3 regions of the Streptomyces sp. NPDC096323 genome follow, and region 1 is predicted to be linked to each of the others. Evidence: predicted binding sites of a transcription regulator. Region 1 holds the regulator's gene; each other region holds the start of a gene.

What was found. Region 1 encodes HrcA, which represses chaperone genes, less so after heat shock. Its sites were predicted from a motif close to TTNGCACTCNGNNNNNCNGAGTGCNAA; they were not measured.
Region 2: a site for HrcA is predicted at 8,445-8,471, ahead of groL (chaperonin GroEL). Genes of this name have one in related genera too.
Region 3: a site for HrcA is predicted at 2,141-2,167, ahead of groES (co-chaperone GroES). Genes of this name have one in related genera too.

Annotation. Positions count from the first base shown of each region.
Region 1 covers NZ_JBEOSI010000002.1:375,770-386,048, reverse strand. The annotation lists gene dnaJ (molecular chaperone DnaJ) at 58-1,197, opposite strand; gene hrcA (heat-inducible transcriptional repressor HrcA) at 1,198-2,214, opposite strand; gene ABTX18_RS05695 (MBL fold metallo-hydrolase) at 2,398-3,138, shown strand; gene ABTX18_RS05690 (DUF3097 domain-containing protein) at 3,164-3,985, shown strand; gene hemW (radical SAM family heme chaperone HemW) at 4,039-5,271, opposite strand; gene ABTX18_RS05680 (SpoIIE family protein phosphatase) at 5,325-7,229, opposite strand; gene ABTX18_RS05675 (AMP-dependent synthetase/ligase) at 7,428-9,317, opposite strand; gene lepA (translation elongation factor 4) at 9,674-10,279, opposite strand, start outside.
Region 2 covers NZ_JBEOSI010000011.1:206,881-217,159, forward strand. The annotation lists gene ABTX18_RS29115 (tryptophan halogenase family protein) at 1-778, opposite strand, end outside; gene ABTX18_RS29120 (4'-phosphopantetheinyl transferase family protein) at 928-1,740, opposite strand; gene ABTX18_RS29125 (DUF6875 domain-containing protein) at 1,791-2,441, opposite strand; gene otsB (trehalose-phosphatase) at 2,529-3,383, shown strand; gene ABTX18_RS29135 (alpha,alpha-trehalose-phosphate synthase (UDP-forming)) at 3,360-4,757, opposite strand; gene ABTX18_RS29140 (glucosyl-3-phosphoglycerate synthase) at 4,811-5,758, opposite strand; SAM riboswitch class I at 5,911-6,037, shown strand; gene thrC (threonine synthase) at 6,055-7,347, shown strand; gene ABTX18_RS29150 (MoaD/ThiS family protein) at 7,376-7,654, shown strand; gene ABTX18_RS29155 (cold-shock protein) at 8,100-8,306, shown strand; gene groL (chaperonin GroEL) at 8,632-10,257, shown strand.
Region 3 covers NZ_JBEOSI010000005.1:267,059-277,337, reverse strand. The annotation lists gene ABTX18_RS16040 (class I SAM-dependent methyltransferase) at 1-663, opposite strand, end outside; gene ABTX18_RS16035 (polysaccharide deacetylase family protein) at 760-1,815, shown strand; gene ABTX18_RS16030 (hypothetical protein) at 1,812-2,096, shown strand; gene groES (co-chaperone GroES) at 2,318-2,626, shown strand; gene groL (chaperonin GroEL) at 2,727-4,349, shown strand; gene ABTX18_RS16015 (SDR family NAD(P)-dependent oxidoreductase) at 4,655-5,428, opposite strand; gene ABTX18_RS16010 (MOSC domain-containing protein) at 5,439-6,152, opposite strand; gene ABTX18_RS16005 (LysR family transcriptional regulator) at 6,242-7,132, shown strand; gene ABTX18_RS16000 (WhiB family transcriptional regulator) at 7,255-7,581, opposite strand; gene ABTX18_RS15995 (response regulator transcription factor) at 7,993-8,604, shown strand; gene ABTX18_RS15990 (sigma-70 family RNA polymerase sigma factor) at 8,974-9,549, shown strand; gene guaB (IMP dehydrogenase) at 9,709-10,279, shown strand, end outside.

The sequences.
Region 1 (10,279 bases):
TGTCCGCAATGCGGTACGGGCCCGGAAACCGGGCCCGTACGACATCGGTGCGTGGATCTAGCGGCCGTTGAACGCGTCCTTGAGGCGCGAGAACAGGCCCTGCTGCCCGGGCTGGAACTGGCCGGTGGGCCGCTCCTCGCCGCGCAGCTTCGACAGCTCGCGCAGGAGGCGTTCCTGTTCCGGGTCCATCTTGGTCGGGGTCATCACCTCGACGTGCACGATCAGGTCGCCGCGCCCGCCGCCCCGCAGGTGCGTGATGCCGCGCCCGTGGAGCGGGACGGACTGGCCGGACTGGGTGCCCGGCCGGATGTCGACCTCCTCCAGACCGTCGAGCGTCTCCAGCGGCACCTTGGTGCCGAGGGCCGCCGCCGTCATGGGGATGGTGACCGTGCAGTGCAGATCGTCGCCGCGCCGCTGGAACACGGCGTGCGGCAGCTCGTGGATCTCGACGTAGAGATCGCCGGCCGGGCCGCCGCCGGGGCCGACCTCGCCCTCGCCCGCGAGCTGGATGCGGGTGCCGTTGTCGACACCGGCGGGGATCTTCACCGTGAGCGTGCGCCGCGAGCGGATGCGGCCGTCACCGGCGCACTCCGGGCACGGCGTCGGCACGACCGTACCGAAGCCCTGGCACTGGGGGCAGGGCCGCGAGGTCATGACCTGGCCGAGGAAGGACCGGGTGACCTGGGAGACCTCGCCGCGGCCGCGGCACATGTCACAGGTCTGGGCGGAGGTGCCGGGTGCGGCGCCCTCGCCGCTGCAGGTCGTACAGACGACGGCCGTGTCGACCTGGATGTCCTTGGTCGTACCGAAGGCCGACTCGGAGAGGTCGATCTCCAGCCGGATCATGGCGTCCTGGCCGCGGCGCGTGCGCGAACGGGGTCCGCGCTGCGACGACGCACCGAAGAACGCGTCCATGATGTCGGAGAAGTTGCCGAAGCCGCCCTGTCCGAATCCGCCCGCGCCGCCACCGCCTCCGGAGGCGGACAGCGGGTCGCCGCCGAGGTCGTAGACCTGCTTCTTCTGAGCGTCCGACAACACCTCGTAGGCGGCGTTGATCTCCTTGAACCGCTCCTGGGTCTTCGGATCGGGGTTCACATCCGGGTGCAGCTCGCGGGCGAGCCTCCGGAAGGCCTTCTTGATCTCGTCCTGCGAAGCGTCGCGGCGCACGCCGAGTACGGCGTAGTAGTCGGTGGCCACTTACGACTCCGCCAGGATCTGTCCGACGTAACGTGCCACTGCGCGTACCGCTCCCATCGTTCCGGGGTAGTCCATGCGGGTCGGTCCGACCACGCCGAGTTTGGCGACTGCCTCGTCGCCCGAACCGTAGCCGACCGCGACGACGGACGTGGAGTTGAGCCCTTCATGGGCGTTCTCGTGCCCGATACGTACGGTCATGCCCGAGTCCTTGGCCTCGCCGAGCAGCTTCAGCAGCACGACCTGCTCCTCCAATGCCTCCAGCACCGGCCGGATCATCACAGGGAAGTCGTGCCCGAAGCGGGTGAGGTTGGAGGTGCCGCCGATCATCAGCCGCTCCTCCGTCTCCTCGACGAGGCATTCGAGGAGGGTCGAGAGCACGGTGGACACGGTTGACCGGTCCTCGCTCTCGAAGGATTCCGGCAGGTCCTGCACCAGCTGCGGGACGTCCGCGAAGCGGCGTCCCACGACCCGGCTGTTGAGCCGGGCCCGCAGATCGGCGACCGAGGTCTCACCGAACGGCGCGGGGCAGTCGACCAGCCGCTGTTCGACCCGGCCGGTGTCCGTGATCAGCACGAGCATCAGCCGGGCGGGGGCCAGCGGCAGCAGTTCCACGTGCCGCACCGTCGAGCGGGTCAGCGAGGGGTACTGCACGACGGCGACCTGCCGGGTCAGCTGCGCGAGCAGCCGCACGGTACGTCCCACGACATCGTCGAGGTCGACCGCGCCGTCGAGGAAGTTCTGAATGGCGCGGCGCTCCGGCGACGACAGGGGCTTGACGCCCGCGAGCCGGTCGACGAAGAGCCGGTAGCCCTTGTCCGTCGGGATGCGTCCCGCGCTGGTGTGGGGCTGGGCGATGAAGCCCTCGTCCTCCAGCACCGCCATGTCGTTGCGAACGGTGGCCGGGGAGACCCCCAGCTGGTGCCGCTCCGTGAGCGCCTTGGAGCCGACGGGCTCCTCGGTGCCGACATAGTCCTGGACGATGGCGCGCAGCACTTCGAGTCTGCGTTCGCTGAGCATCGCGCACACCTCCAGCTGTGTCCTCGGTGGTTCCCGGGCCGTTCCCGGATCCCGCCCTGGCACTCGGTACGTACGAGTGCCAGCGGTCCCCCGCCAGTGTACGGCGACGGGGCGGCCCCCTAGCAAGGGCGACCGGCCACGCCACCGCGCGACTGCGCAGGTCGATGCCGATAGCGTCGCCGTATGGACGCCTCTTGGGAAGAGTTCGGCTGGGAGCGACTCGGACACGGTGTGGGCCGGCGACGGCTCCCGGTGTGGGATGCGACGGTCGCCCTGGTGTGCGGGCCGGACGGAGTGCTGCTCTGCGACACCGGTTCGTCACTCCGTGAAGCGGCCGGGGTGCGTGGCCAGGCACAGGCGCTGCTCGGCCGGAGGGTGACGCATATCGCACTCAGCCACCCCCATTTCGATCACGTGCTGGGCACGGCGGCCTTCGCCGGGACGCAGGTGTTCGCCGCGGTCGGCATGACGGATCTGCTCAGGCGCGGGGCGGACGAACTGCGCGACGACGCGGTGCGGCACGGTCTGCCCGCACACGACGCGGCCGAGTCCGCCGATGTACTGGTGGCGCCGCATCACGAGGTGTCGGCCGAGTGGACGCTCGATCTGGGCGGCGGGCGCGAGGTGCTGCTCGCGAACGTGGGCCCGGGGCACAGCGGCCACGATCTGGCGGTGTTCGTCCCCGCCGCCCCGAGCTCGCCCGGCTCCCCCGCGATCGTGTTCTGCGGCGACCTGGTCGAGGAGTCCGGCGAGCCCCAGGCGGGCCCGGACGCCTTCCCCGGGCACTGGCCGGCGGCGCTGGACCGGCTGCTGGAGCTGGGCGGCGAGGACGCTCTGTACGTGCCGGGGCACGGGGCCGTGGTGGACGCCGCGTTCGTACGGGCGCAGCGCGACGCCCTCGCTGCCAGGTTCGGCGTGTCGTAGTCCGCTCGCCGCTTATCGTCGTCCGATGCGCAGCTACCAGCCGGACCTGACCCCGCCGTGGAAGAAGTCGGCCCCCGCCCCCGAGGTGCCCGCCGACCCGGATCTGGTCGTGGAGGAGGCCGTCACCGGATTCTGCGGAGCGGTGATCCGCTGCGAGAAGACGGCCGAGGGCCCGACGGTGACCCTGGAGGACCGCTTCGGCAAGCACCGGGTCTTCCCGATGGCGCCGCGCGGCTTCCTGCTGGAGGGCCGCGTCGTCACGCTGGTCCGCCCCGCGGCGGGCGGCCCCGCCAGGCCCGCCCGTACGGCCTCCGGTTCGCTTGCGGTGCCCGGTGCGCGGGCCCGGGTGGCGCGGGCGGGGCGGATCTACGTGGAGGGCCGGCACGACGCGGAACTGGTGGAGCGGGTCTGGGGCGACGACCTGCGCATCGAGGGCGTGGTCGTGGAGTACCTGGAGGGCATCGACGACCTCCCCGCGATCGTCCGCGAGTTCGCCCCGGGTCCGGACGCGCGCCTCGGGGTGCTGGTCGACCATCTGGTCCCGGGCTCCAAGGAGTCCCGCCTCGCCGCGCAGGTCTCCGACGGGAACGTCCTGGTGGTCGGCCACCCGTACATCGACGTGTGGGAGGCCGTGAAGCCGTCGTCCGTGGGGATCGCCGGCTGGCCCGTGGTGCCCCGCGGCCAGGACTGGAAGACAGGCGTGTGCCGGGCGCTGGGATGGCCGGAGAACACGGGCGCGGCATGGCAGCGGATCCTGTCCACGGTCCACTCCTACCGCGACCTGGAACCGGCGCTGCTGGGCCGGGTCGAAGAACTGATCGACTACGTGACAGCGCCTCCCGCGTAGGGTCGCACCTCCAGCCCCTCGGGCACTCCTCCGCGCGGCCCGCGCCCACCCCCTCAGTCCACCAGGTCCCGCACCACCGCATCCGCCAGCAGCCGCCCCCGCAAGGTCAGCACCGCACGCCCCTCCCCGTACGGCCCCGGCTCCAGCAGCCCGTCCGTCACCGCGCGTCCCGCCGCCGCGAGACCCGCCGGGGCGAGCAGCGACAGCGGGCAGCCGTCGACGAGCCGCAGCTCCAGCAGGATGCGCTCGACCCGCCGGTCCTCCGCGGAGAGGATCTCGCGGCCCGCGCCGGGCGAGCGTCCCTCGGCCAGCGCCTGCGCGTACGCCCCCGGGTGCTTCACGTTCCACCAGCGCACGCCACCGACGTGGCTGTGCGCGCCGGGTCCGGCTCCCCACCAGTCCGCCCCGCGCCAGTACAGCTCGTTGTGCAGGCAGCGGCCCTCGGGCGTCCGGGACCAGTTCGACACCTCGTACCAGGAGAAGCCGGCCGCGGCCATCGCCTCGTCCGCGATGAGGTAGCGGTCGGCGTGCGCGTCGTCGTCCGTCATCGGGATCTCGCCACGCTTGATCCGGCGGGCCAGCTGGGTGCCCTCCTCGACGATCAGGGCGTACGCCGACACATGGTCGGGCCCGGCGCCGATCGCCGCGTCGAGGGAGGCGCGCCAGTCGTCGTCGGACTCGCCGGGGGTCCCGTAGATCAGGTCGAGGTTGACGTGCTCGAAGCCGGCGGCCCTCGCCTCGGCGACACAGGCCTCGGGCCGGCCGGGGGTGTGGGTGCGGTCGAGGATCTTCAGGACGTGCTGCCGGGCGCTCTGCATCCCGAAGGAGATCCGGTTGAAGCCGCCTTCGCGCAGCTCGGCCAGGTAGGCCGGTCCGACGGACTCGGGGTTGGCCTCGGTGGTGATCTCGGCATCGTCCGCGAGGCCGAACTCCTCCCGGATCGCGGCCAGCATCCGGACCAGGTCGGCGGCGGCCAGCAGGGTCGGCGTGCCGCCTCCGACGAAGACCGTACGGACCTGGCGGGGGTCGTCGCCGAGGACCTTGCGGGCCTGGCGGACCTCGCCGACGAGATGGGAGGCGTAGTTGTCCCGGGAGGCCAGCGCACCGCCGGAGCCGCGCAGCTCGGTGGCGGTGTAGGTGTTGAAGTCGCAGTAGCCGCAGCGGGTCGCGCAGTACGGCACGTGCAGGTAGAAGCCGAGCGGGCGGTCTGCGGCGCCTTCCAGGGCGTGGCGGGGCAGCGCCCCGTCGTCGGGTACGGGTTCACCATCGGGCAGTACGGAAGGCATACCGCCCATTGTCGCGCGCCGCCCGGCAACCGGACGCCACGCCCGGGACCGGGCTACTCGGCCTGGAGGACCAGCAGCGCCAGATCGTCGTCCGGCGGGCGCTCGGCGAAGGCGTGCACGGCGTGCTTGATGCGGTCCGCGATGCCTTCGGCGGTCAGCCCGGTGCAGCCGGAGAGCGCCTGGGCCAGCCCGTCCCCGTCGTCGAACATCAGCGCCCCCGAGCGCCGCTCGGTCACCCCGTCGGTGACGCACAGGAGGCTGTCGCCGGGGGCCAGGTCGAAGCTCTGGGTCTCGTACACGGCGTCGTCCATGACGCCGAGGAGCAGCTGCGGTTCGGCGGCCGGGCGCACCGTGCCGTCGGGCCGCAGCAGCAACGGGAGCGGGTGCCCCGCGCTGACCAGGGTGCAGCGCGCGCCACCGCCGGGCAGCGGCACGAGCTCCCCGTACAGCAGGGAGAGGAAGCGGGACTGGCCGCTGTCCGGCGAGTGCTGGCCGCCGGCGGCGGCGACCATGAGCGCGGCCGCCTCCGCGGCCTCCATGGCGTCGTCGAGGAGCAGCCGGTTGAGGCGGACCAGGACCTCGTCGGCCTGGAAGCCCTCGCGGGCCAGCAGCCGCAGCCAGGGGCGGGCCAGCCCGGTCACGACGGCCGCCTCGGGGCCGCTGCCCTGGACGTCGCCCAGGACGAAGCACCAGCGGTCGCCGGGGCACGGGAAGATGTCGTAGAAGTCACCTCCGACCACTCCGTCGTCGCTGGGCTCGTAGACCAGGGAGCTGGCGACGCCCGGTATCTCGGCGACCTTGCTGGGCAGCAGTCCGCGCTGGAGGATGCGGCTGATGGTGGCCTGCCGGGTGTAGGCGCGGGCCGCGCCTACGGCGAGGCCGACCCGGCGTACGAAGTCCTCGATCAGGGCGGTGACCTCGTCGGGGACGCGGGCGATGCCTTCGCGGCCGAGGAGTACGGCCCCGAGGGTGCGGCCGCCCGAGGTGATCCGGTAGGCGAGCGTGACGCCTTCGGTCCCGTCCGGCTGCCCGCCGTCCTCCGTGCCGCCGGGCCAGGGCAGCGACACCGGCCCGGTCCCGACCCGCTCCGGGAGCCGGAGGGGGTCGCCCTCCAGCAGGGTGCGCAGGGGCTGGATGCGGCTCTCGTCGACGTGCCAGACCTTGGCGAGCCGCGGGACGGCGGCGCGGCCGGCGGTCTCGGGCTCCAGCCAGATCGCGCACCAGTCGGCGAGCCGGGGCACGAGTAACTGTCCGGCGAGCGCGGCCACGATGTCCTCGTCGAGCTGGCCGGCCAACAGGTCCGATGCCTCGGCGAGGAACGACAGCGCGCCACGGCCCGCCCAGTCCGCGTCGTCGCGCAGGGCGCGGCGGGCGGTGGGGGCGAGCAGTTCGGCGGCGCGCAGTCCGCGCTGGAATCCGGGCGCCGTACGGGTGTCGGGGAAGGGGTTCCAGTCGTCGACGGGGAGCCGGGCCCAGACGGTCTTGAGGCCGGTGCGGTAGGTGATGCCCCAGCGTTCGGCGAGGGTGGCGACGAGCTCCAGGCCCCGCCCGTACTCGGCGGGCTCCCCCGCCGCGTCCTCGCTCACGGAGCCGTGCTCGGGGCGGTCGCTGCGCACGGCGCGGGCGGGGTGGTGGTCGGAGACCTCCAGGACCAGCGCGGAGTCCTCGTCCTCGGTCGCCTCCTCCAGCCGGAAGAGGAGGTCGACGTGGGTTCCGGCGTGCACGACGGCGTTGGTGACGAGTTCGCTGACGACGACCGCCGCGTCGTCGGACAGCCGTTCGCTGAAACCCACGGCCGCGGGCAGCCCGAGCCCGCTCCATTCGGCGAGCGCCGCCGCGACGAACCGCCGGGCCGCGGAGGGCGCCAGCAGATTCCCGGGCAGGCTCGTCCGGGCGACGGGCTGCGCGCCCGTGGACGCGCCAGTGGTTCCGGGACGCTGCACGATGTCCCGCTGCAAGGGAATGGACCCCACAGGGCGGCTCCTGACCTGTTCTCGCTCTGCCTGTTCTCCGTTAGGGCCTTTCAACACGGACAGAGTGACAGATCGGCCCTTCGCATACGCGTCGAGTTACCGAAGTGCCTGGAGAACACGGCCCGGCCCCCCGCGCGAGGGCGCGGGGGGCCGGGTGCGGTGAACGGGCCGGGGCCCCGTCCGCTATGCCTCGCGGGAGCCCGCGTACATGTCCTCGATCAGGTCCTTGTACGCGCGCTCGACGACCGGCCGCTTCAGCTTGAGACTGGGCGTGACCTCGCCGTGCTCGATGTCGAGGTCACGCGGGAGCAGCCGGAACTTCTTGATGGTCTGCCAGCGCTGCAGTCCCTCGTTGAGGCGCTTGACGTAACCCTCGATGAGCTCGACGGTCTGCGGGGACGCCACGACGTCCGCGTACGACTTGCCCTCCATGCCGTTCTCGGCGGCCCAGCCGAGGATGGTCGGCTCGTCCAGCGCGATGAGCGCGGTGCAGAAGTTACGGTCCGCGCCGTGCACCAGGATGTTGGAGACGAACGGACAGACCGCCTTGAACTGGCCCTCGACCTCGGCCGGCGCGATGTACTTGCCGCCGGACGTCTTGATCAGGTCCTTCTTGCGGTCGGTGATCCGCAGATAGCCGTCCACGGACAGTTCACCGATGTCGCCGGTGTGGAACCAGCCGTCGGCCTCCAGCACCTCGGCCGTCTTGTCCGGCAGCCCCTGGTAGCCCTCCATGAGGCCGGGGCCGCGCAGCAGGATCTCGCCGTCGTCGGCGATCCGGACCTCGGTACCGGGAAGCGGCTTGCCGACCGTGCCGGTGCGGTAGGCCTCGCCCGGGTTGACGAAGGAGGCGGCGCTCGACTCGGTGAGGCCGTAGCCCTCCAGGATGTGGATGCCGGCGCCGGCGAAGAAGAAGCCGATCTCGGGGGCGAGCGCGGCGGAGCCGGAGACACAGGCGCGGAGCCGGCCGCCGAACGCCTCGCGGATCTTGGCGAAGACGAGGGTGTCGGCGACCTTGTGCTTGGCGCCGAGCCCGAAGGGCACGGAGGCGGTGCCGGTGCGCCGGAAGTTGTCCTGGGAGACCTTCGCGTACTCGCGGGCGACGCCGGCCGCCCAGAGGAAGATCTTGTACTTGGCCCCGCCACCGGCACGGGCCTTGGCCGCGACGCCGTTGTAGACCTTCTCGAAGATCCGGGGGACGGCCGCCATGTACGTCGGCTGGACGATCGGAAGATTCTCGATGATCTTGTCGACCCGGCCGTCGACGGCGGTGACGTGTCCGACCTCGATCTGTCCGGAGGTGAGCACCTTGCCGAAGACGTGCGCGAGCGGCAGCCAGAGGTACTGGACGTCGTCCTTGGTGATCAGGCCGGTGGAGACGGTGGCCTTGGCCATGTACGACCAGTTGTCGTGCGGCAGCCGTACGCCCTTGGGGCGGCCGGTGGTGCCCGAGGTGTAGATGAGGGTCGCGAGCTGCTGGGGGGTGATGGCGTCGACCCGCGCCTTGATGGCCTCCGGGTTCTCTGCCAGGTACTCGGCGCCCCGGGCCTCCAGGTCGGCCAGGGAGAGCACCCAGCCCTCCGGGTCGCCCTCGGCCGGTCCGGCGCCCTCGGCGTCGATGACGACGACGTGCGCGAGGTTCGGCAGCTCGGCGCGGCGCTCGCGGGCCTTGGCCAGCTGGGCCGCGTCCTCGGCGATCAGGACCCGGCTCTCGGAGTCGGAGAGGATGAACGCCGACTCCTCGGCGTTCGTCGAGGGGTAGATGGTGGTGGTCGCGGCGCCCGCGCACATGACTCCGAGGTCGGCCAGGATCCATTCGACCCGGGTGCTCGCGGCGAGCGCGACGCGCTCCTCCGGCTGCACGCCCAGCGCGATCAGCCCGGCCGCCACCGCGTAGACGCGCTCGGCGGCCTGCGCCCAGCTCAGCGACTTCCACTCGTCGGGACCCTGGCCGGCGGCCGCGGGGACGGGGTAGCGGTAGGCCTCCCCGTCCGGGGTGGCGGCCACCCGGTCGACGAAGAGGGTCGCCACGGAGGGCGGACGGTTCTCGATCATGGTCTGTGTGTCGCTCACGACATCCTCCGGGCCTGCGGCAGTGCTTCACGAGGGGCTGCTGATTGCGGGTGTGCTCTCCGCTTGGGTCTGCGTGCTTGATCCTGCGTGCTGGGGTCCGCACGTGCTGATCCCTGACTGCTCGGGTCTGCGCGTGCCGGGTACTGCGTGCTGCTTGATCCTGCTTGTTTAACTGGCGAGTAACTACGAAGCCGTGATCAGAGTAAAGCGCCCGCGCGCCCCGCGTAAGGGGCAACGGGGCGCCGCTTCATAACGAACGGGCCCCCGCGGCGCGACGTCGTGCGCTGCGGGGACCCGTTCATCTACTGGCCGGTAGGAGTGCGGGACGGAACTCCGCCCCGGCCCCCTCCTCCGTACTACTTCTTGGCCTTGGTCTCCCCGGCGGACTCGTCGGTCGACAGCACCGAGATGAACGCGTCCTGCGGCACCTCCACGTTGCCGACCATCTTCATCCGCTTCTTTCCTTCCTTCTGCTTCTCCAGCAGCTTCCGCTTACGGGAGATGTCACCGCCGTAGCACTTGGCGAGGACGTCCTTGCGGATGGCGCGGACGGTCTCACGGGCGATGACCCGGGAGCCGATGGCCGCCTGGATCGGCACCTCGAAGTTCTGCCGGGGGATGAGCTTCTGCAGCTTGGCGACGAGCCGTACGCCGTAGGCGTACGCCTTGTCCTTGTGCGTGACCGCGGAGAACGCGTCGACCTTGTCGCCGTGCAGCAGGATGTCGACCTTGACGAGCTGGGCGGACTGCTCGCCGGTGGGCTCGTAGTCGAGCGAGGCGTAACCCCGCGTCTTGGACTTCAGCTGGTCGAAGAAGTCGAAGACGATCTCGGCGAGCGGCAGGGTGTAGCGGATCTCGACCCGGTCCTCGGAGAGGTAGTCCATGCCGAGGAGCGTGCCGCGGCGCTGCTGGCAGAGCTCCATGATCGCGCCGATGAACTCGCTGGGCGCCAGGACCGTGGC
Region 2 (10,279 bases), on a different contig from region 1:
TGGGGACACGCAGGGCGACGGCCCGGTTGTTCGGCAGCACGTCCTCGAAGGAGAGGAACTTCTCCTCCAGCGTCTTGTTGATCAGCAGCCCGCGGAAGCCCGTGCAGTCGATGAACAGGTCGCCGGCCAGGTCGCCGTGCTCACGTGTGGTGACGTGGCTGATCCAGCCGCGCTCGTCACGGGCCACGTCGACCACGTCGTCCACGACATGCCGCACCCCGCGGTCGGTGCCGTACGTGGTGAGGAACTTCGCCAGCAGCCCGGCGTCGAAGTGATAGGCGTACGGGAACTGGGTGCGCTGCTCCTGCAGAGTCGAGCGGCCCAGCGAATCGTCCAGCCCGCCGGCGAACAGCGACCCGTCGAGCATCCGCGGCGAGCGCTGCGCCTCGCACAGGTGCGGGGTGAGGTAGACCCCGTGGTCGAAGGGCTTGCTGCGGTCGCCCTCCTTGAGCCACCAGTCGGCGAGGGAGAACCCGTCGGAGGTGCGAAGCCGCTCGAAGGGGTGGTAGAAGTGCTCCCCGGCCTTGCGCCAGTTCTCGAACCGGATGCCCATCTTGTACGAGCCGGCGACGTGCGGGAGCCAATCGGTCTCGTCGAGACCGAGATAGTCGAAGAAGTGCCGGACTGTGCTGAACGTGGCCTCGCCGACCCCGATGCTCGATACCCGGTCGGACTCGACGACGGTGACGGCGATACGGTCACCGAATGCCGCCTTGAGGTAGGTCGCGCTCATCCATCCCGCGGTGCCTCCGCCGACGATGACGACTGACTTGATCACTGAGCATCTCCTTGTTCCGGAACTGAAAGAACTGAAAGAAATAGAGGGGAAGAGAGCTGGACCGAGCCCGTTGCCCGGGCGGTGCCGCCGGGAGGTGATCCATGCACGGAAGGTATCCGGGCGCGTTTTCCTTCTGTTATCGATGGGATTTACCGGAACCGCTGGGTGAGCATTTCCGCGCCGCTGTGCATCCGGACGGCGACGGACCGCGCGCCCAGGACGGCCACCGAGCCGTGACAGGTCTCGCCCGTCGGGAGATCGGCGAGCGCGGGCAGCGGTTGCGTGCCGCCCCCCGGCGCGTGGCGGCGCAGCAGCGCGGCGGGCTCGTGCGGTGCCGAGACGCTGAGATCGGTCATGGCCGTGTACAGCCCCTCACCGGTCGCCTTCAGCACCGCTTCCTTGCGGGTCCAGTACGTCAGACAGGCACGCGCCCGGTCCCGGGGCGGCAGCTCCGCCACGGCGGCGCGCTCGTCGTCGGCCAGCACGAGTTCGAATTCCGCGGGTACCCCCGCGAGCCCGCCCGCGGACCTCCCGCCGCCCGGTCCCGGCCGCTCGCCCGTGTCCACCGGGCCGGGAAACTCCTCGACGTCCACGCCGACGGGGTTGCCCCGGACCACGGCGACGGCCACCACCTGGCCCGAGTGCGAGATCGACAGCTCCCAGCCGGCGGCCGCACCGACCGCCCGCGGCTTGCCGTGGCTCCCGCCGCACTCCGCGCATCGCGTATGCAGCCGCACCGACTCGGGTGCCACGCCCATCAGGGCGCCGAGCGCGGTCCTGGCCAGCACCCGCCCGGTGACGAAGCGGGACAGATCGAGCTCGTGCACGTACGAGGAGCAGCGGGTGAGTTCCGCCGCCTCCAGCAGACCGAACCAGGACGCCGGACGGGTCAGCGGCCGCTGCAACCAGACGTGACACTCGATGTCCCGGTACATGGCATCCCGGTACATGGCCTGCTTCACCTCCCTTCCCGAAGCGACGGATGGGGCATGTGCTTCGGACCGCTCGTTCCTCAGGCCGCCGCGCGTGAAAGCGAGAGTTCCTGTTCGGCCGTGAGTTCGGCCTCGAGCAGCCGCTCCGACCAATAGGCGTTGAGCCTGCCGTCGAAAAGCCTCCGGAAATTGCCGAGGAGCCGCAGCCGTTCGGCCGGCACGGGTTCGTGCTTCACGAAGAACGGAAGATCGGCAGGGGTGATATGGCGCATTCCCAGCAGCGGAATCGGGCTGGTGAAAGGCCGGAAGTCGTCATTGTGCAGACCGATCGTCTCGTGCTCGGGCCAGAAGTCACCGATCATCAGTCCCCGCGCGACGAACTCCGGCTTGAGCGCCGCGTGCACCCGCGCGACCATGGCCTTGAGTTCCGCGTCGGGCAGCCCGTACGGCACGGCCATACCCACGAGGTAGAGCCGGTCGGAGCCCAGCTCCCCGGCCCGCTCCAGAACGCCGTCGCGCAGCTTCCGGGCCAGCGCCATGAACGCCTGGTCGCCCTCGGACGCGTCGAACTCGGTCATGGTGACGTAGCGCCGGCGGATCGCCTTGACCATGTAGGGGCAGACGACTCCGTCCCGCCCGAGTTCGGGATGCGGTTGGATCGGGTACGTGCTCAGCCAGTCCCAGGCCTGGGACATCCGGTCGCCGGACATGCGTGCCTCCCTGTTGGACATCTGCGGGGACGCTAGCCAGGAGACGTATCGCCTCGGCATCACACCGGCTTCACGGCGGGGGCGGGAGGAAAGCTTTAAGCTCTGGCCATGGGCAGCACTCCGCACACCCCGCCCCTGCCGGCCCCGACCACCCCCGCCGGCCAGGAGGGCCTCGCCGCGCTTCTCGCCCGGCCCGACCGCGCCGTCATCGCGCTCGATTTCGACGGCACGCTCGCCGACATCGTTCCGGACCCCGAACAGGCCCGCGCCCACCCCGGCACCGTCGAGGCGCTGGCCGCGCTCGCCCCCAAGGTCGCTTCGATCGCCGTGATCACCGGCCGCCCGGCCGGCGTCGCGGTCCGCTACGGCGGCTTCGCCGGGGTCGAGGGGCTGGACCGGCTCGTCGTCCTCGGCCACTACGGCGCCGAGCGCTGGGACGCCGTCTCCGGCACCGTCCAGGCCCCCGACCCGCACCCCGGCGTCGCCGCCGCGCGGGCCGAACTCCCCGGCGTGCTCGACAGGTTCGACTCCTGGCACGGGACCTGGATAGAGGAGAAGGGGCAGGCGCTCGCCGTCCACACCCGCCGCGCCGCCGACCCGCAGGCCGCCTTCGACGCACTGCGTGGCCCCTTGGGCGACCTCGCCGCCCGCCACGGGCTGATCGTCGAACCGGGCCGCCTCGTTCTGGAGTTGCGGCCCCCCGGCATGGACAAGGGCGTCGCCCTCACCCGGTACGTGCACGAGACCGGCGCCGCGTCCGTGCTGTACGCGGGCGACGACCTGGGCGACCTCGCCGCGTACGCCGCCGTCGACAAACTCCGCACCGAGGGCCCCGACGGCACCCCCGGCCTGCTGGTCTGCAGCGGCGCGGAGGTACCCGAACTGGCCGAGCGCGCCGACCTGTCGCTGCCCGGCCCGGGGGCCGTCGTCGCGTTCCTGTCAGCCCTGGCGCAGCGCCTCTAGCTGGTCCAGGAACCACTGCTGCGGCGGCAGCGCGGTGGCCGCCGCGGCCAGCCGCTCCGTGCGGGCCGCCCGCTCGTCGTCCGCCATCGTCAGCGCCTCGTGGAGGGCGGCGGCGGTGGCGGACACGTCGTACGGGTTCACCGTGATCGCGTCGGCGCCCAGCTCCTCGTACGCCCCCGCCTCCCGCGACAGCACCAGCGCGCAGCCGGCGTCGGAGACGACCGGGACCTCCTTGGCGACCAGGTTCATCCCGTCCCGGATCGGGTTGACGAGCGCCACGTCCGCCAGCCGGTACGCCGCCAGCGAGCGGGCGAAGTCGTCCTTGACGTGGAGGACGACCGGGGTCCAGTCCGCCGTCCCGTACGCCTTGTTGATCTCATCGGCGACGCGCTGCACCTCGGCCGTGTACTCCCGGTAGACCGCCAGGTCCTGCCGCGAGGGGTAGGCGAACGCGATGTGGGCGACGCGCCCGCGCCATTCGGGCCGCTCGTCGAGCAGGGCGCGGTAGGCGTGCAGGCCGCGGACGATGTTCTTGGAGAGTTCCGTACGGTCCACCCGCACGATGGCCTTCCGGCCGGGGCCCACCTGCTCCCGCAGCGCCGCCATCCGCTCGTCCACATCCGGCTCATGGGCGCGGCGGCGCAGGAAGTCCGCGTCGGCGCCGAGGCCGTGCACCCCGATCCTCGTGCGGCCGGTGCCGCCGAGGATCTCCGTACAGCAGCCGATGAACGCGTCCGCCCAGCGGCGGGTCAGGAAGGCCGCGCGGTCGGCGCCGAGGATGCCGTGGAGCAGCTGTTCGGCGATGTCGTCGGGCAACAGCCGGAAGTAGTCGACGGGCGCCCACGGGGTGTGGGAGAAGTGGCCGATCCTGAGGTCCGGGCGGAGCTCGCGGAGTATGCCGGGCACCAGCGACAGGTGGTAGTCCTGCACGAGGACCGCCGCGCCCTCGCCCGCCTCCTCGGCGAGCGCCTCGGCGAAGGCCCGGTTGTACGTCTCGAAGGAGGCCCACTGCCGGCGGAACTCCGCGTCGAAGACGGGTTCGACGGGCGTCTGGTAGAGCAGGTGGTGCACGAACCACAGCACCGAGTTGGCGATGCCGTTGTACGCGTCGGCGTGCACCCGCGCGTCGATGTCGAGCATCCGGACGCCCGGCTCTCCGACCCCGCGCCGCACCGCCTCCCGGTCGCCGTCCCCGAGGGCGGCGCAGACCCACATCTTGTCGTCCACGGCGCTCAGACCGGAGACGAGTCCGCCCCCGCCGCGCTTGGCGTCGAGGGAGCCGTCCTCGCGCAGCGCGTACGAGACGGGGCCGCGGTTGGACGCGACGAGTACCTGGGCAGCGGGCTGAGGTGTGTGGGCGTGCTCGGAGACCATGGGCGGAATCTAGCCCGATCACGAACCGCCCAAACGTGCGAAGTCAGACCGTTTCAGGCCGCGCGGCGTGAAACGTACTCCTCGATCTCGCACATCGGCGGCCGCTCCTCGGTGTCCACCGGATAGGTGTGCGCGACGAAACCGTGCTCGCCGCGCTCGAACTGGGTGATCGACGGACGGACCAGAGGTCCGCGAGTCAGGCGGAGTTGGGCGGTCCGGTAGATCGTGGCCGCCATCCGGCCGAGCGCCTGGCCGTCCTGGTGACGGTGCTTCCTGACGCCGACGTCCACCTGGGCGAGTGCGTCCAGACCGACCGTGTGCAGGGAGTCGACGAGCAGGCCCAGCTCCACTCCGTAACCGACCGGGAACGGCAGGCGCTCCAGCAGCGAGCGGCGCACGGCGTACTCGCCGCCGAGCGGCTGGACGAAACCGGCCAGCTGGGGCCAGTGCAGATTGAGCAGCGGGCGTGCCACCATTTCGGTGACCCGGCCGCCCTGAGCAGTGGTTCCGCCGAGCGGGCGGTCGTACATCGCCTTGACGAACTGGACCGAGGGGTCGGTCAGCAGCGGGCCCACGGTGCCGGAGACGAAGTCCGCCGAGAAGTCCTTCAGGTCCGCGTCGATGAAGCAGACGATGTCCCCGCTGGTCACCAGGAGTGACCGCCACAGCACCTCGCCCTTGCCGGGGACGGCCGGTATGCGGGGCAGGATCGCGTCCCGGTGGACCACCCGGGCCCCCGCCCGGCGGGCGACCTCTCCGGTGGCGTCCGTGGAACCGGAATCGATGACCACGAGCTCGTCGACCAGCTGCACCTTCTCCATGAGCTCACGCCGGATCGTGGTGACGATGTCCCCGACCGTCTCCGCCTCGTTCAGCGCGGGCAGCACCACGCTCACGCGCGTGCCGTGCGCCTCGTTCCTGGCGTCCAGCAGACGGTCCAGCGGACGGTCGTCGGCGGACCAGGAACGCCTGGTCAGCCAGCGTTCGACCTCTTCGAGCACGGTCGGTACTCCCTGCATGTGATCCATCTCGCGGTACGGACGGCTATCTCAACAGTCCGGTGCTTCGGTTACAGTCTGAACAACGCGGACGACCCTCGCATGCCGGGGTCCGCCCGCCGATAAACGCCTGGATCCATGGTCCAGTGCCATAGCGCTCATCCAGAGGGACAGAGGGAACGGCCCGTTGAAGTCCCGGCAACCCTCCCGCCGACCGCGAGGTCAGGTGGGGAAGGTGCCAATTCCGTCTCGTGACGAAACGCGTCGCGAGGAAGATGAGGAGAAAGGGCCTCGCCATCATGGCTGTTGAGACTGTTGCAGCACACACTGAATCTTCTGTGGACCTCGGTCCCGCCGCGGCACTTTCCTGCCGCGAATGCGGAGAGCGGTTCGCACTCGGCCCCATTTTCGCCTGCGCGTCCTGTTTCGGGCCGCTCGAAGTGGCGTACGACCTGCCGAGCGGCTCCCCGGACGAGCTGAAGAAGCGCATCGAGGCAGGACCCGACAACATCTGGCGTTACGCGCCGCTGCTGCCGGTCCCCTCCGACGTCGCCGACAAGCCCAACCTCAACCCCGGCTTCACCAAGCTGGTCAAGGCCGACAACCTCGCCCGCGAGCTGGGCGTCACCGGCGCTCTGTACGTCAAGGACGACTCCGGGAATCCGACGCACTCCTTCAAGGACCGTGTCGTCGCGATCGCCGTCGAGGCCGCCCGTGCCTTCGGATTCACCACCCTTTCCTGCTCCTCCACCGGCAACCTCGCCGGCGCCGTCGGTGCCGCCGCCGCCCGGGCCGGACTGCGCAGTTGCGTGTTCATCCCGCACGACCTGGAGCAGGGCAAGGTCGTCATGGCCGCGGTGTACGGCGGTGAGCTGGTCGGCATCGAGGGCAACTACGACGACGTCAACCGCTTCTGCTCCGAGCTCATCGGCGACCCGCTCGGCGAGGGCTGGGGCTTCGTCAACGTCAACCTGCGCCCGTACTACGGCGAAGGCTCCAAGACCCTCGCGTACGAGATCTGCGAGCAGCTCGGCTGGCGGCTGCCCGACCAGATCGTCATCCCGGTCGCGTCCGGCTCGCAGCTCACGAAGATCGAAAAGGGCCTCCAGGAACTGATCAAGCTGGGCCTGGTCGAGGACAAGCCGTACAAGATCTTCGGCGCCCAGGCCGAGGGCTGCTCCCCGGTCTCCGCGGCCTTCAAGGCCGGTCACGACGTCGTCCGGCCCCAGAAGCCGAACACGATCGCCAAGTCCCTGGCGATCGGCAATCCGGCCGACGGCCCGTACGTCCTGGACATCGCCCGCCGCACCGGCGGCGCAGTCGAGGACGTCAACGACGAGCAGGTCGTCGACGCGATCAAGCTGCTGGCGCGCACCGAGGGCATCTTCGCCGAGACGGCCGGTGGGGTGACGGTCGGCGTGACGAAGAAGCTGATCGACGCCGGCGTGCTCGACCCGACGCTCACCACCGTCGTCCTGAACACCGGTGACGGCCTCAAGACGCTGGAAGCCGTGGCCGCCACCGCCCAGGCGAGCGCCACGATCCGCCCGAGCCTGGAGTCCTTCCGCGCCGCCGGCCTCGCCAACAGCTGACCACCCGACACCAGGAAGGGCACCCACCATGAGCGTCAAGGTCCGTATCCCCACCATCCTTCGCGCCTACACGGGCGGCCAGGCCGAGGTCCCGGCCGAGGGCGCGACCCTCTCCCAGGTCATCGAGTCCCTGGAGAAGGACCACCCGGGCATCGCCGCCCGCGTCCTGGACGACCAGGGCAAGCTGCGGCGCTTCGTGAACGTGTACGTCAACGACGACGACGTGCGCTTCGAGGGCGGCCTTGACACGGTCACGCCGGACGGTGCCGGCATCTCGATCATCCCGGCCGTCGCCGGCGGCTGCTGAGCCGCGGGCGTAGGCCCTCTCAGGGCCGGCCCGACTTCACCGTGTCACCGGAGTTGCCCCCTCTGCGAGAGAAGCGGAGGGGGCAATTCTGCATGGTTGAGCGCGGTAGAGTGTGGGAAGCCCCCTCCGCTGCCCGTGCCGCCCGCATATGAGAATGCGCCTGGCCACGACTAGAAGCAGCCAAAGTGCCCGAGCTCCTTGCGCCATAAGTCGCCTTTGCCTGGCCCGACTTGCCCAGGAATCCCCTCACTTCCCCGCATTCGGGCGATCGGTGCTGCTCAGAATTCTCGTCCGATTGACCTGTTGCAGAGGGCAGTTGGGCAGATACATTCGGCCGCGGTCGACGCGTTCCGGCGCTACGAGCCCTCTCCTGTCGGAGGGTGAGTTCTGACCCGGGCCCGCGAAGTGCGGTCCTGTGCAAGGGCCAGTAATAGGGGAGTTAGGCATGGCTCAGGGCACCGTCAAGTGGTTCAACGCGGAGAAGGGGTACGGCTTCATCGCGGTCGACGGTGGTGCGGATGTTTTCGTCCACTACAGCGCGATCCAGATGGACGGATACCGCACCCTCGAAGAGGGTCAGCGAGTTGAATTCGAGATCTCGCAGGGCCAGAAGGGGCCCCAGGCCGACATGGTCAAGCTCGCCGTCGGCTGAGCCCGGCCAGCCGTCGCGCAACCGGCCGACGTCACTACTCACGCACGAAGGGTCCGTACCCCAGGGGTACGGACCCTTCGCGCGTCCCAGGAGGCTCGTGAGTCTCCCCCGGCCGCTGTCCACACTCCGAGGGGGACGCTTGCACTCTCGGGGGTCGAGTGCTAATTATTGGCTTAGCACTCTCTGGGTGAGAGTGACAGAAACTTGGACCGGGCCGGTGAGGCCCGCAGGTCTCCGGGGCAAGGAACCGGCAGACACGCAGGCCGTCCGTCGCGGGCGCCTCTCGGTCCGGAGAATCCACCCCTGTCCGGGAGGACCACTTCATATGGCCAAGATCATCGCCTTCGACGAGGAGGCCCGGCGCGGTCTTGAGCGCGGCATGAACCAGCTCGCCGACGCCGTCAAGGTCACCCTCGGCCCCAAGGGCCGCAACGTCGTCCTTGAGAAGAAGTGGGGCGCCCCCACGATCACCAACGATGGTGTTTCCATCGCCAAGGAGATCGAGCTGGAGGACCCGTACGAGAAGATCGGTGCGGAGCTCGTCAAGGAGGTCGCCAAGAAGACGGACGACGTCGCCGGCGACGGTACGACCACCGCCACCGTTCTCGCTCAGGCGCTCGTCCGCGAGGGCCTTCGCAACGTGGCCGCCGGTGCCAACCCGATGGCTCTCAAGCGGGGCATCGAGAAGGCCGTCGAGGCCGTCTCCGCCGCCCTCCTGGAGCAGGCCAAGGACGTGGAGACCAAGGAGCAGATCGCTTCGACGGCCTCCATCTCCGCCGCTGACACCCAGATCGGCGAGCTCATCGCCGAGGCCATGGACAAGGTCGGCAAGGAAGGCGTCATCACCGTCGAGGAGTCCCAGACCTTCGGTCTGGAGCTCGAGCTCACGGAGGGCATGCGCTTCGACAAGGGCTACATCTCGGCGTACTTCGCCACGGACATGGAGCGCATGGAGTCGTCCCTGGACGACCCGTACATCCTGATCGTGAACTCGAAGATCAGCAACGTGAAGGACCTCCTTCCGCTGCTCGAGAAGGTCATGCAGTCCGGCAAGCCGCTGCTGATCATCGCCGAGGACGTCGAGGGCGAGGCCCTGTCGACCCTGGTCGTCAACAAGATCCGTGGCACCTTCAAGTCCGTCGCCGTCAAGGCCCCGGGCTTCGGTGACCGCCGCAAGGCCATGCTCGGCGACATCGCCATCCTCACCGGTGGCACCGTCATCTCCGAAGAGGTCGGCCTCAAGCTGGAGAACGCCGGTCTCGACCTGCTCGGCCGCGCCCGCAAGGTCGTCATCACCAAGGACGAGACGACGATCGTCGACGGCGCCGGTGACAGCGACCAGGTCCAGGGCCGCGTCAACCAGATCCGTGCCGAGATCGAGAACTCCGACTCGGACTACGACCGCGAGAAGCTCCAGGAGCGCCTCGCGAAGCTGGCCGGCGGCGTGGCCGTCATCAAGGCCGGTGCCGCGACCGAGGTCGAGCTCAAGGAGCGCAAGCACCGCATCGAGGACGCGGTGCGCAACGCCAAGGCCGCTGTCGAGGAGGGCATCGTCGCCGGTGGTGGCGTGGCTCTGCTCCAGGCCTCGGCCGTCTTCGAGAAGCTCGAGCTCTCGGGTGACGAGGCGACCGGCGCCAACGCCGTCAGGCTGGCGCTGGAGGCCCCGCTCAAGCAGATCGCCGTCAACGGTGGTCTCGAGGGTGGCGTCGTCGTCGAGAAGGTGCGCAACCTGCCGATCGGTCACGGCCTCAACGCCGCGACCGGCGAGTACGTCGACATGATCGCCGAGGGCATTATCGACCCGGCGAAGGTCACGCGCTCCGCCCTGCAGAACGCCGCGTCCATCGCCGCGCTCTTCCTCACCACCGAGGCCGTCATCGCCGACAAGCCGGAGAAGGCCGCTGCCGGCGGCGCTCCGGGCGGCATGCCGGGCGGTGACATGGACTTCTGATCCTCACGGATCGGTAGTTCCT
Region 3 (10,279 bases), on a different contig from region 1:
CTTCAGCGCGGCCCTGGGCGCCTTCAGCGCGGCCGCGGTCGCCCAGGACAGGGGCGGGGAGTACGCCTCCGGGTCGAAGATCCGGCCGCGCCCGCCCCGGCGGGCCGGGTCGACGAACACCGCGTCGTACGGCGAGGTGTCGATCTCCGTGACATCGGCGCACCGCACCTCGATCAGCGCCTCCAGGCCGAGCGCGGCGGCGTTGGCGCGGGCCACCTCGGCGGTCAGCGGATCGCGGTCCACGGCGAGGACGGAGATCCCGGCCCGTGCCAGGGCGATCGCGTCGCCGCCGATCCCGCAGCAGAGGTCGGCGACGCTGCGCACCCCGGCGTCCGCGAACCGCCGCGCGCGGTAGCCGGCCACCGAGGTGCGGGTCGCCTGCTCGACCCCGTTCGGCGTGAAGAACATCCGCTGCGCGTCCTCGGCGCCGAACTTCGCCGCCGCCCGCTGCCGCAGCCGGGCCTGCCCCAGCGCGGCCGAGACGAGGGCGGCCGGGTGGGTGCGGCGCAGCCGGGTGGCGGTGGCCAGTTCGGTGGCGGGGTCGTACGACCGCAGCGCGGCCAGCAGCTCGGCGCCCTCGGGGGTGCGCAGGGCCAGGAAGGCGGCGAGGGGGTCGGGGGCGTCGGGCGGGACGGTCGGGTCGAGAGCGTTCACCCGCCCCATTGTGGGCCAGTCGGCTGTGCGCCAGCCGGGGGAGTGTGCGGGGCGGGCGCTGTGTCGGCCCGGCGGCCCGGCCCGGGGCTGGCAGGATGCGGCGCCATGCAGCTGGTACGACAAAAGGAAGAATTCGCCATGAAGATGCGCAGACCGGGTGCGGTGTCGGGCGGGCGGAGCGGTGGGGAGGGCGGTCGGGGCCCTCTGCGCGGCAGTGGCGGACGCGGCCGGGGCGGTTTGCGGCGCCGGCCGGGCTTCGCGGTCCTCGCCGCGCTCCTGGTCGCCGCGGCCGGCTCCGGCTGCGCGGCCGAAACCGGCGGTCACGCCGCGTCCGACCCGGACCCCGGCCGCGCGGCCGCCGCCAGGGCCGGACAGCCGGGCGGCCCCCCGGTGGGGGCGGCGGGTTCGGTCGCGGCGCAGGCCCGGAAGGCGCGCCTCGCCCAGGCCGCACGGGCCGTCGCCGCGAAGAAGTGGGGCCTGGCGAGCACTCCGCTGGCGCCGCCCGCGCCGCCGGCCGTCAAGCCGCGCCTCACCACCCGCGAGGGCTTCGAGACCGAGGGCGGGAACGCCTCGCTGCCGCCGGTCTTCACCACGGTCCCCACCGACAAGAAGATCGTCTTCCTGACGATGGACGACGGGGACGACAAGGACCCCGAGCTGCTGAAGATGATGGCGGAGCTGAACATCCCGTACAGCGCCTTCCTCACCGACTACGTGGTGCGCGACAACTACGCGTACTTCAAGGAGGCCCAGGCCCGCGGGGCCGTCCTCGGCAACCACACGCTGAACCACCGCTACATGCCCGGCCTCTCGTACGAGGAGCAGAAGCGGGAGATCTGCGACCAGCAGGACATCATGCAGCAGCAGTTCGGCGAGCGACCCCGGCTCTTCAGGCCCCCGTACGGCAACTACGACGGCGACACCCTGCGGATCGCCAAGTCCTGCGGCATCACGGCCGTGCCCCTGTGGGCGGCGGAGGCGTTCCCCGACCGCATGGAGTGGCGGGAGGAGGACCAGGACCTGCACCCCGGCGACATCATCCTCACGCACTTCCGGGGCAAGGAGGACTGGAAGGGCAGCATGCCCGACATGATCCGCAACGTCATGAAGGTCGTCACGGACAAGGGGTACGCCGTGGCCCGGCTGGAGGACTACGTATGAGAAGGGCGCACCGGCTGCTGGCCGGACTGCTGACCACCGGTGCGCTCCTGACCGCCACCGCCGGCTGCGCGCAGTCCGTGGACCCGATCGAGCGGTTGGGCCGGAAGGCGGTTCAGCGGGTGAAGCCGTCTCGGAGTGCCCCTGCGGTGCGCGGTGACCACGGGGCGCCGGGCGCGATGGTCGTCGTCGCCTGCGGCGGGCGGGCCCCGGTACGCGGGTCCGCGGAGCGGCTGGTGCGGTCGGGCGGAGGGGCTGTGGCCGCGGGGTGCGCGAGGCGGTAGCCGCTCCGCGGGACGCGGACCCCGTACGCCACGAGGGGCGTGAATTGGCACTCCGCTTGACCGAGTGCTAATCGCGGTCATAGTCTCAGTGCTGGCACTCCCCACTGGAGAGTGCCAGCAGTTCTGTGCGACCGGCAGGTCCGGCACCCGCGACGACGGGCCCACCTGGTCGCCACCCCAAAGACTGATAACCCCGTGAGATCTCCGAAGGGGGAGACCGGATCGTGTCGACCAGCACCAAGGTTGCGATCAAGCCGCTCGAGGACCGCATTGTGGTCCAGCCGCTCGACGCCGAGCAGACCACGGCCTCCGGCCTGGTCATTCCGGACACTGCCAAGGAGAAGCCCCAGGAGGGCGTCGTCCTGGCCGTGGGCCCGGGCCGCTTCGAGAACGGCGAGCGCCTGCCGCTCGACGTCAAGACCGGCGATGTCGTTCTGTACAGCAAGTACGGCGGCACCGAGGTGAAGTACAACGGCGAGGAGTACCTCGTCCTCTCGGCCCGCGACGTGCTCGCGATCATCGAGAAGTAATTCACCCAAGTTTGCTTCTGTTCTGCGCCCCTGGCCCCCTGCGAAATAACTGCCGGGCGGCAGGGGCGCAGTTCTTGTTTTGAGAGGACAGTTCAGCTCCATGGCGAAGATCCTGAAGTTCGACGAGGACGCCCGTCGCGCCCTCGAGCGCGGCGTCAACAAGCTTGCCGACACGGTGAAGGTGACGATCGGTCCGAAGGGCCGCAACGTCGTCATCGACAAGAAGTTCGGTGCGCCCACCATCACCAACGACGGTGTCACCATCGCGCGCGAGGTCGAGCTGGACGACCCGTACGAGAACCTCGGTGCCCAGCTGGTGAAGGAGGTCGCGACCAAGACCAACGACGTAGCCGGTGACGGCACGACCACCGCCACCGTCCTGGCCCAGGCGCTCGTCCGCGAGGGCCTGCGCAACGTGGCCGCGGGCGCGTCCCCGGCCGCCCTCAAGAAGGGCATCGACGCCGCGGTCAAGGCCGTGTCCGAGGAGCTCCTCGCGACCGCCCGCCCGATCGAGGACAAGTCCGACATCGCCGCCGTGGCCGCGCTCTCCGCGCAGGACACCCAGGTCGGCGAGCTCATCGCGGACGCGATGGACAAGGTCGGCAAGGACGGTGTCATCACCGTCGAGGAGTCCAACACCTTCGGTCTGGACCTCGACTTCACCGAGGGCATGGCCTTCGACAAGGGCTACCTGTCCCCGTACATGGTGACCGACCAGGAGCGTATGGAGGCCGTCCTCGACGACCCGTACATCCTGATCCACCAGGGCAAGATCGGCTCGATCCAGGAGCTGCTGCCGCTCCTGGAGAAGGTCATCCAGGCCGGTGCCTCCAAGCCGCTGCTGATCATCGCCGAGGACGTCGAGGGCGAGGCCCTGTCGACCCTGGTCGTCAACAAGATCCGTGGCACCTTCAACGCCGTCGCGGTGAAGGCCCCCGGCTTCGGTGACCGCCGCAAGGCCATGCTCGGCGACATCGCCACCCTCACGGGTGCGACCGTCATCGCCGAGGAGGTCGGCCTCAAGCTCGACCAGGCCGGTCTGGACGTGCTGGGCACCGCCCGCCGCGTGACCGTCTCCAAGGACGACACCACCATCGTCGACGGTGGCGGCAAGTCCGACGAGGTCGCCGGCCGCGTCAACCAGATCAAGGCCGAGATCGAGTCCACGGACTCCGACTGGGACCGCGAGAAGCTCCAGGAGCGCCTGGCGAAGCTGGCCGGCGGTGTCTGCGTGATCCGCGTCGGCGCTGCCACCGAGGTCGAGCTCAAGGAGAAGAAGCACCGTCTGGAGGACGCCATCTCCGCGACCCGCGCCGCGGTCGAGGAGGGCATCGTCTCCGGTGGTGGCTCCGCTCTGGTCCACGCTGTCAAGGTCCTCGAGGGCAACCTCGGCAAGACCGGCGACGAGGCCACCGGTGTCGCGGTCGTGCGCCGCGCCGCCGTCGAGCCGCTCCGCTGGATCGCGGAGAACGCGGGCCTCGAGGGCTACGTCATCACCTCGAAGGTCTCCGAGCTCGACAAGGGCCAGGGCTTCAACGCCGCGACCGGCGAGTACGGCGACCTGGTGAAGGCCGGCGTCATCGACCCGGTCAAGGTCACCCGCTCCGCCCTGGAGAACGCCGCGTCCATCGCGTCGCTGCTGCTCACGACCGAGACCCTGGTCGTCGAGAAGCCGGCCGAGGACGAGGCCGACGCCGGTCACGGCCACGGCCACTCGCACTAGCGCCCCTCCCGGCAGGCTTTGCCCCGTCGCGCCGCCCGGCACGCACGCTCGCTGCGTTGGCCAAAAGTCCTGGTAGCTCCTCCCCCATAGCCCGAAGGGCATGGGAGGTGCCCCCATCAAGGACTTCCGGCCGCCTTGCGATCGCACGCACTGGACGACGCTCCTTATGGGGCAAACATTGCCGGTCACGGCACTAGCGGTAGTTCTTCCGCGCAAGCGGTGAGGTCCGGCGCCCCTTCGGGGGTGCCGGACCTTTCGCGTGGGGGGGGCGGCGCCTACGGGCGGCGGCGTGCCGTAACCACCGCTCACTGAGGTCCGTACTTGCGGCCCGTCCTGGAGGTCACCCCTCCGAGCAGGCCGCGCGGCGTCACCTTCACCAGCCCCATCAACGCCTTGTACCGCGCGTCCGGGATCGAGAGCGACTTGCCGCGCGCCAGGTCCGCCAGCGCCGTGGCGACCAGCTTGTCGGCATCGAGCCACATCCAGCCCGGGATGTTGCCGGTGCCCATCCCGGCCCGCTGATGGAACTCCGTCCGTACGAAGCCGGGGCAGAGCGCCATCATCCGCACCCCCGAACCGGCCAGGTCCTTCGCCGCGCCCTGGGTGAACTGCACGACCCACGCCTTGGACGCCCCGTACGTACCGCGCGGCACGAAGGCGGCCACCGAGGCCACGTTCACCACGCCGCCCCTGCCGCGCTCCCTCATCCCTGCGGCAGCCGCCGAGGTCAGCCGCAGGACCGCCTCGCAGTGCACCTTCAGCATCGCCAGCTCGTCGGCCATGGACACGTCGAGGAACTGGCCCTTGTTGCCGAACCCGGCGTTGTTCACCAGCAGATCGACCGCCTGCCTGCGGTCCGCCAGCCGGGCCTCGACGGCGGCGATCCCCTCGTCCAGGGACAGGTCCGCGGTCAGCACCTCGGCCTCGATGCCGTGCCGGTCGTGGAGTTCGGTGGCGTGTTCCCGCAGCCGGTCGGTGTCGCGGGCCACCAGCACCAGGTTGTGCCCCCCGGCCGCGAGCCGCCGCGCGAAGGCGGCCCCGATGCCCGCGGTCGCGCCCGTAATCAGTGCAGTCGTCATAGGCGGCACGTTAGTGCCCCGAGTGCGCCTGCGGACGACCCGTCCGGCGCTCGTCGCCCGCCCCTTGGCGCGCCACGTACTCGCGTGCCTTCCGCAGGGCCTCGGGGTCCAGCGCCTCACCGGCCGGCAGCACCAGCGGCAGCAGGTCACGCCGGGTCGTCGCGGCCCGGAATTCCAGTTCCACGGTCACCTCGTGGTCCGGCCGGTGCACGATCTCGACCGGGTCACCGGCCCGGATGCTGCCCGGCGTGATCACCCGCAGGTACGCCCCGGGGGCCGCCGCCTGCGTGAACCGCCTGACCCAGCGCGCCTCGTCGAGGTGGCCCGCGAACGTGCGGCACGGAATCCGGCCGGAGGCGACCTCCAGGACCAGTTCCGCGCCGATCCGCCAGCGCTCGCCGATCAGCGCGCCGCTGACCGTCACGCCGCTCGTGGTCAGGTTCTCGCCGAACGAGCCGTTGGCCAGCGGGCGCCCCAGCTCCCGCTCCCACGCGTCGAGCTCCTCGCGGGCGAAGGCGTACACGGCCTGGTGCGAGCCGCCGTGGTGGCGCAGGTCGCAGACCGCGTCCCCGGCCACGCCGCTGCCGCCCTCACCCTTCGGGCCCGGGTCGCAGACCCGTATGAGCCCCTCGACGGGGCGCTTGTCGATCCCGGTCACGCCGCCCGGGGAGTCGGTGTAGGGCGCGGGCGTCGGGCGGCCGGCGTTCACGGTCAGGACAGTCATGGCAGTCATGCCCGCACGGTAGCGACATCCGACCCAAAGGCGCGCGCCAATAATGCGCAGGAAGCCCAAGAGTCCCTTATATTCGAGGGGTGATCGAAGCCCGTCATCTCCGAGTCCTGCGCGCCGTGGCCGGCACCGGCTCCTTCTCCGCCGCCGCACGCGAGCTGGGCTGCACCCAGCCCGCCGTGAGCCAGCAGATGAAGGCCCTGGAGTCCTCGGCGGGCACCACGCTGCTCATCCGCACCGGACGCGAGATGCGGCTGACCCAGGCCGGTGAGGCGCTCGTACGCCACGCCTCGGGCATCCTCGCCGGGCTCACCGCCGCGGAGGAGGAGGTCGCCGCGATCGCCGGGCTGCGCGCCGGCCGGGTCCGGCTGGTCTCCTTCCCCAGCGGCAGCTCCACCCTGGTCCCCGGCGCCCTGGCGGCTCTCCGTGCCGCTCACCCCGGCACCCGCGTCTCGCTGGTCGAGGCCGAGCCGCCGCGCTCGGTGGAGATGCTGCGGGACGGCGACTGCGACATCGCGCTGGCCTTCCGGTACGGCACACAGGGTGCCGAGTGGGACGACCTGGTGGTGCGGCCCCTGCTCACCGACCGGCTGATCGGCCTGCTTCCCGAGGGGCACGGGCTAGCGGACCGGAGCGAGGTGGGCATCGGCGAACTCGCCGGGGAGCCGTGGATCGCCGGCTGCCCGCGCTGCCGCTGGCAGCTGGTGGAGGTCTGCGAGGCGTCCGGTTTCACCCCGCGCATCGACTTCGCCACCGACGACTACCCAGCGGTGATCGGTCTGGTCGGCGCGGGGCTGGGAGTGGCCGTCCTGCCGGCGCTGGCGATCGAGTCGGTACGCCCGAGGGGAGCCAGGACCGTCTCGGTGGAGCCCGCCATCGAGCGCGAGATCGTCGCGCTGACCCTGCCCGACCTGGCGCAGGTCCCGGCGGTGGCGGCCACGCTGGACCAGCTGTCGCTGGCGGCTGCGCGCTGAGCGGTCGGGCTCTGGGCGGTCGGGCGCAGGGGGACGGCCGTCGCTGGGACCGGCGCGTGCCTCGGTCCCGGGCCGGGCTCGGTGTGAAGAAACGTTTCTGTTGTGGTTCGGCGTGGTGGGTGTCAGCCGTGCCCGGGCGGGGACGAGGGTGTCGCCGCGCTGATCAGCCGGTTGCGGGCGCGGCCCATGAGCTCCTCGCGCTCGTCCTCGGTCAGTCCTCCCCACACTCCGTAGGGCTCGCGTACCGCCAGCGCGTGCGCGGCGCACTCGGCGCGTACCGGGCAGCGCATGCAGACCTCTTTCGCGGAGGTCTCGCGGGCGCTCCGGGCGGCTCCGCGTTCCCCTTCGGGGTGGAAGAACAGGGAGCTGTCGACCCCGCGGCAGGCCGCCAGCAGCTGCCAGTCCCACAGATCGGCGTTGGGTCCGGGAAGGCGGGAGAAATCTGCCATTGCTTGTCCCCTCGAAACCGTGCTGAGTCGGAAACGTCGTGGTCGTCCGTCGTGCCGTGCCCCTGACCGTACATCTACGGTCGTAGTAGATGTAAATATGACTGATTGCGAATCTAGCCACAGACACCAGCAAAAGGGAAGAAATCCCGCTAAATGGTGCATAAGTTCGTCGGAAGGTTCGGTTGACGGCTGGACGACCCCGTGGCGCTCTCCTCCGTGTACGACCCCTCACGTAGAGTGCCGAACTCGGTTGTCCGACCCGTAACTCTTTCGAGTGACCATCGTTGAGAGTGCGGAGGCGGTTGGCAGAGAAAGCGATCGGGCAGATGTCCGAGAGCGTCAACCGCACAGGTGACGACTGGTAACAGCCTGGAGGCTCAAGGTGACGCGCATCAGCTTCGGAGGGCGGTCATGACATCCGTTCTCGTCTGCGACGATTCCCCGCTTGCCCGAGAAGCGCTCCGCCGCGCGGTCGCGACCGTGCCCGGCGTCGAGCGTGTGACGACGGCGGCCAACGGGGAGGAAGTCCTCCGCCGCTGGGGCGCCGACCGTTCGGATCTGATTCTGATGGACGTACGCATGCCCGGTCTGGGCGGTGTGGAGACCGTCCGCCGGCTGCTCTCGGCCGATCCCGGGGCGCGGATCATCATGCTGACCGTCGCCGAGGACCTGGACGGGGTCGCGCTGGCGGTCGCCGCGGGGGCTCGCGGCTACCTGCACAAGGACGCCTCCCGGGCGGAGCTGCGGGCGACCGTCACCCAGGCCCTCGCCGATCCGACGTGGCGGCTCGCCCCGCGCCGGCTGCGGTCGGCCGAGATGGGCGCGGCGCCCACGCTCACGGCGCGTGAGATCCAGGTGCTCGAAGGGATGAGTCACGGCCGCTCCAACGCGGAGATCGGCCGTGAGCTGTTCCTCTCGGAGGACACCGTGAAGACGCACGCCAGGCGCCTGTTCAAGAAGCTCGGCGCCTCCGACCGCGCGCACGCGGTGGCACTCGGTTTCCGCTGGGGCCTGGTCCGCTGAGCGGCTGCCGGGTGACCTCGGGCCCACCCCCGTCCGGGATGACCCGACAGCCTCCCGGGACCGGCCGCCCGATCCACTCCCCGTCCGCTCGCGGGCGGACGGGGCGACCCCGGGCCAGGGGTGCGGAGACCGGTCGGGTCCCCGGACGCGACCGCTCGCATCCCGCCCGTGCAGCCCGCCGCCCCCGCGGCATGTGACGCTTCCCGGCCGATGACGCATCCTTGATACGTGGAGTTCCTCGGGAACGATTCGGTCGAGCGGAAGGGGAGGGCGCAGGACATGACTTCCGGCGCACCCGCTCATAACGCTTCAGTGCACAACTACGGACGCGGTGCCGCGGATGACGCGGCGCCGGGGCACCATGGTCCGATGCGCGAGGACGGAACGACGGCGATCGGTGCCCTGGTGCATCGTGCCGTCGAGGGTGACGCGCAGGCCACGCACGATCTGCTGGCCCATGTCCACCCCCTCGCGCTGCGCTACTGCAGGTCCCGGCTGAACCGGCTGCCCGGTGATGCCCGTCACTTCGTGGAGGACCTGGCGCAGGAGGTCTGCGTCGCGGTGCTGATGGCGCTGCCCCGGTACAAGGACACCGGCAGGCCCTTCGAAGCCTTCGTGTTCGCCATCGCCGGCCACAAGGTGGCCGACCTCCAGCGGGCCGCGATGCGGCACCCGGGATCGACCGCGGTGCCCTCCGACGAGATGCCGGAGCGGCCGGACGACTCGCTCGGGCCCGAGGAGCGGGCGCTGCTCAGCAGTGATGCCGCCTGGGCCAAGAAGCTCCTCGCCAACCTTCCGGAGAATCAGCGCGAGCTGCTGGTGCTGCGGGTCGCCGTCGGGCTCACCGCCGAGGAGACCGGACAGATGCTCGGCATGTCGCCGGGGGCCGTCCGGGTCGCCCAGCACCGTGCGCTCAGCCGGCTGCGGGCCCTCGCGGGACAGTGAGACCGGGTCGGCCGGCCCGGCGGGAGAGCCGCCGCGGGCCGTGCCCGGCCCCGTAGAAAGCTACAGAACCTGCGGGTGATCTTGCTCGTGGAATGAGACGCCTCCCGAGGCCGTTAGCATGGACATCCGCACCGATCAAGGCCATTTGGGGAAGGTGTCATGACTGCAAACGTCGACGGAGTGCCCGAGAAATTCGCGACGCTCGGGCTGACATACGACGACGTGCTGCTGCTGCCGGGCGCATCAGAGGTGCTGCCCAACGCGGTCGACACCTCGACGCTCATCTCGCGGAACGTACGCGTGAACATCCCGCTGCTGTCCGCCGCGATGGACAAGGTGACCGAGGCGCGCATGGCCATCGCCATGGCCCGTCAGGGCGGCGTCGGCGTACTGCACCGCAATCTCTCGATCGAGGACCAGGTCAACCAGGTCGACCTGGTGAAGCGGTCCGAGTCCGGCATGGTCACCGACCCGATCACGGTCAGCCCGGACGCCACGCTCGGCGACGCGGACGCGCTCTGCGCCAAGTTCCGCATCAGCGGCGTCCCGGTCACCGACCCGGCGGGCAAGCTCCTCGGCATCGTCACCAACCGCGACATGGCCTTCGAGTCCGACCGCTCGCGCCAGGTCCGCGAGGTCATGACGCCGATGCCGCTGGTCACCGGCCGGGTCGGCATCTCCGGCGTGGACGCCATGGAGCTGCTGCGCCGCCACAAGATCGAGAAGCTTC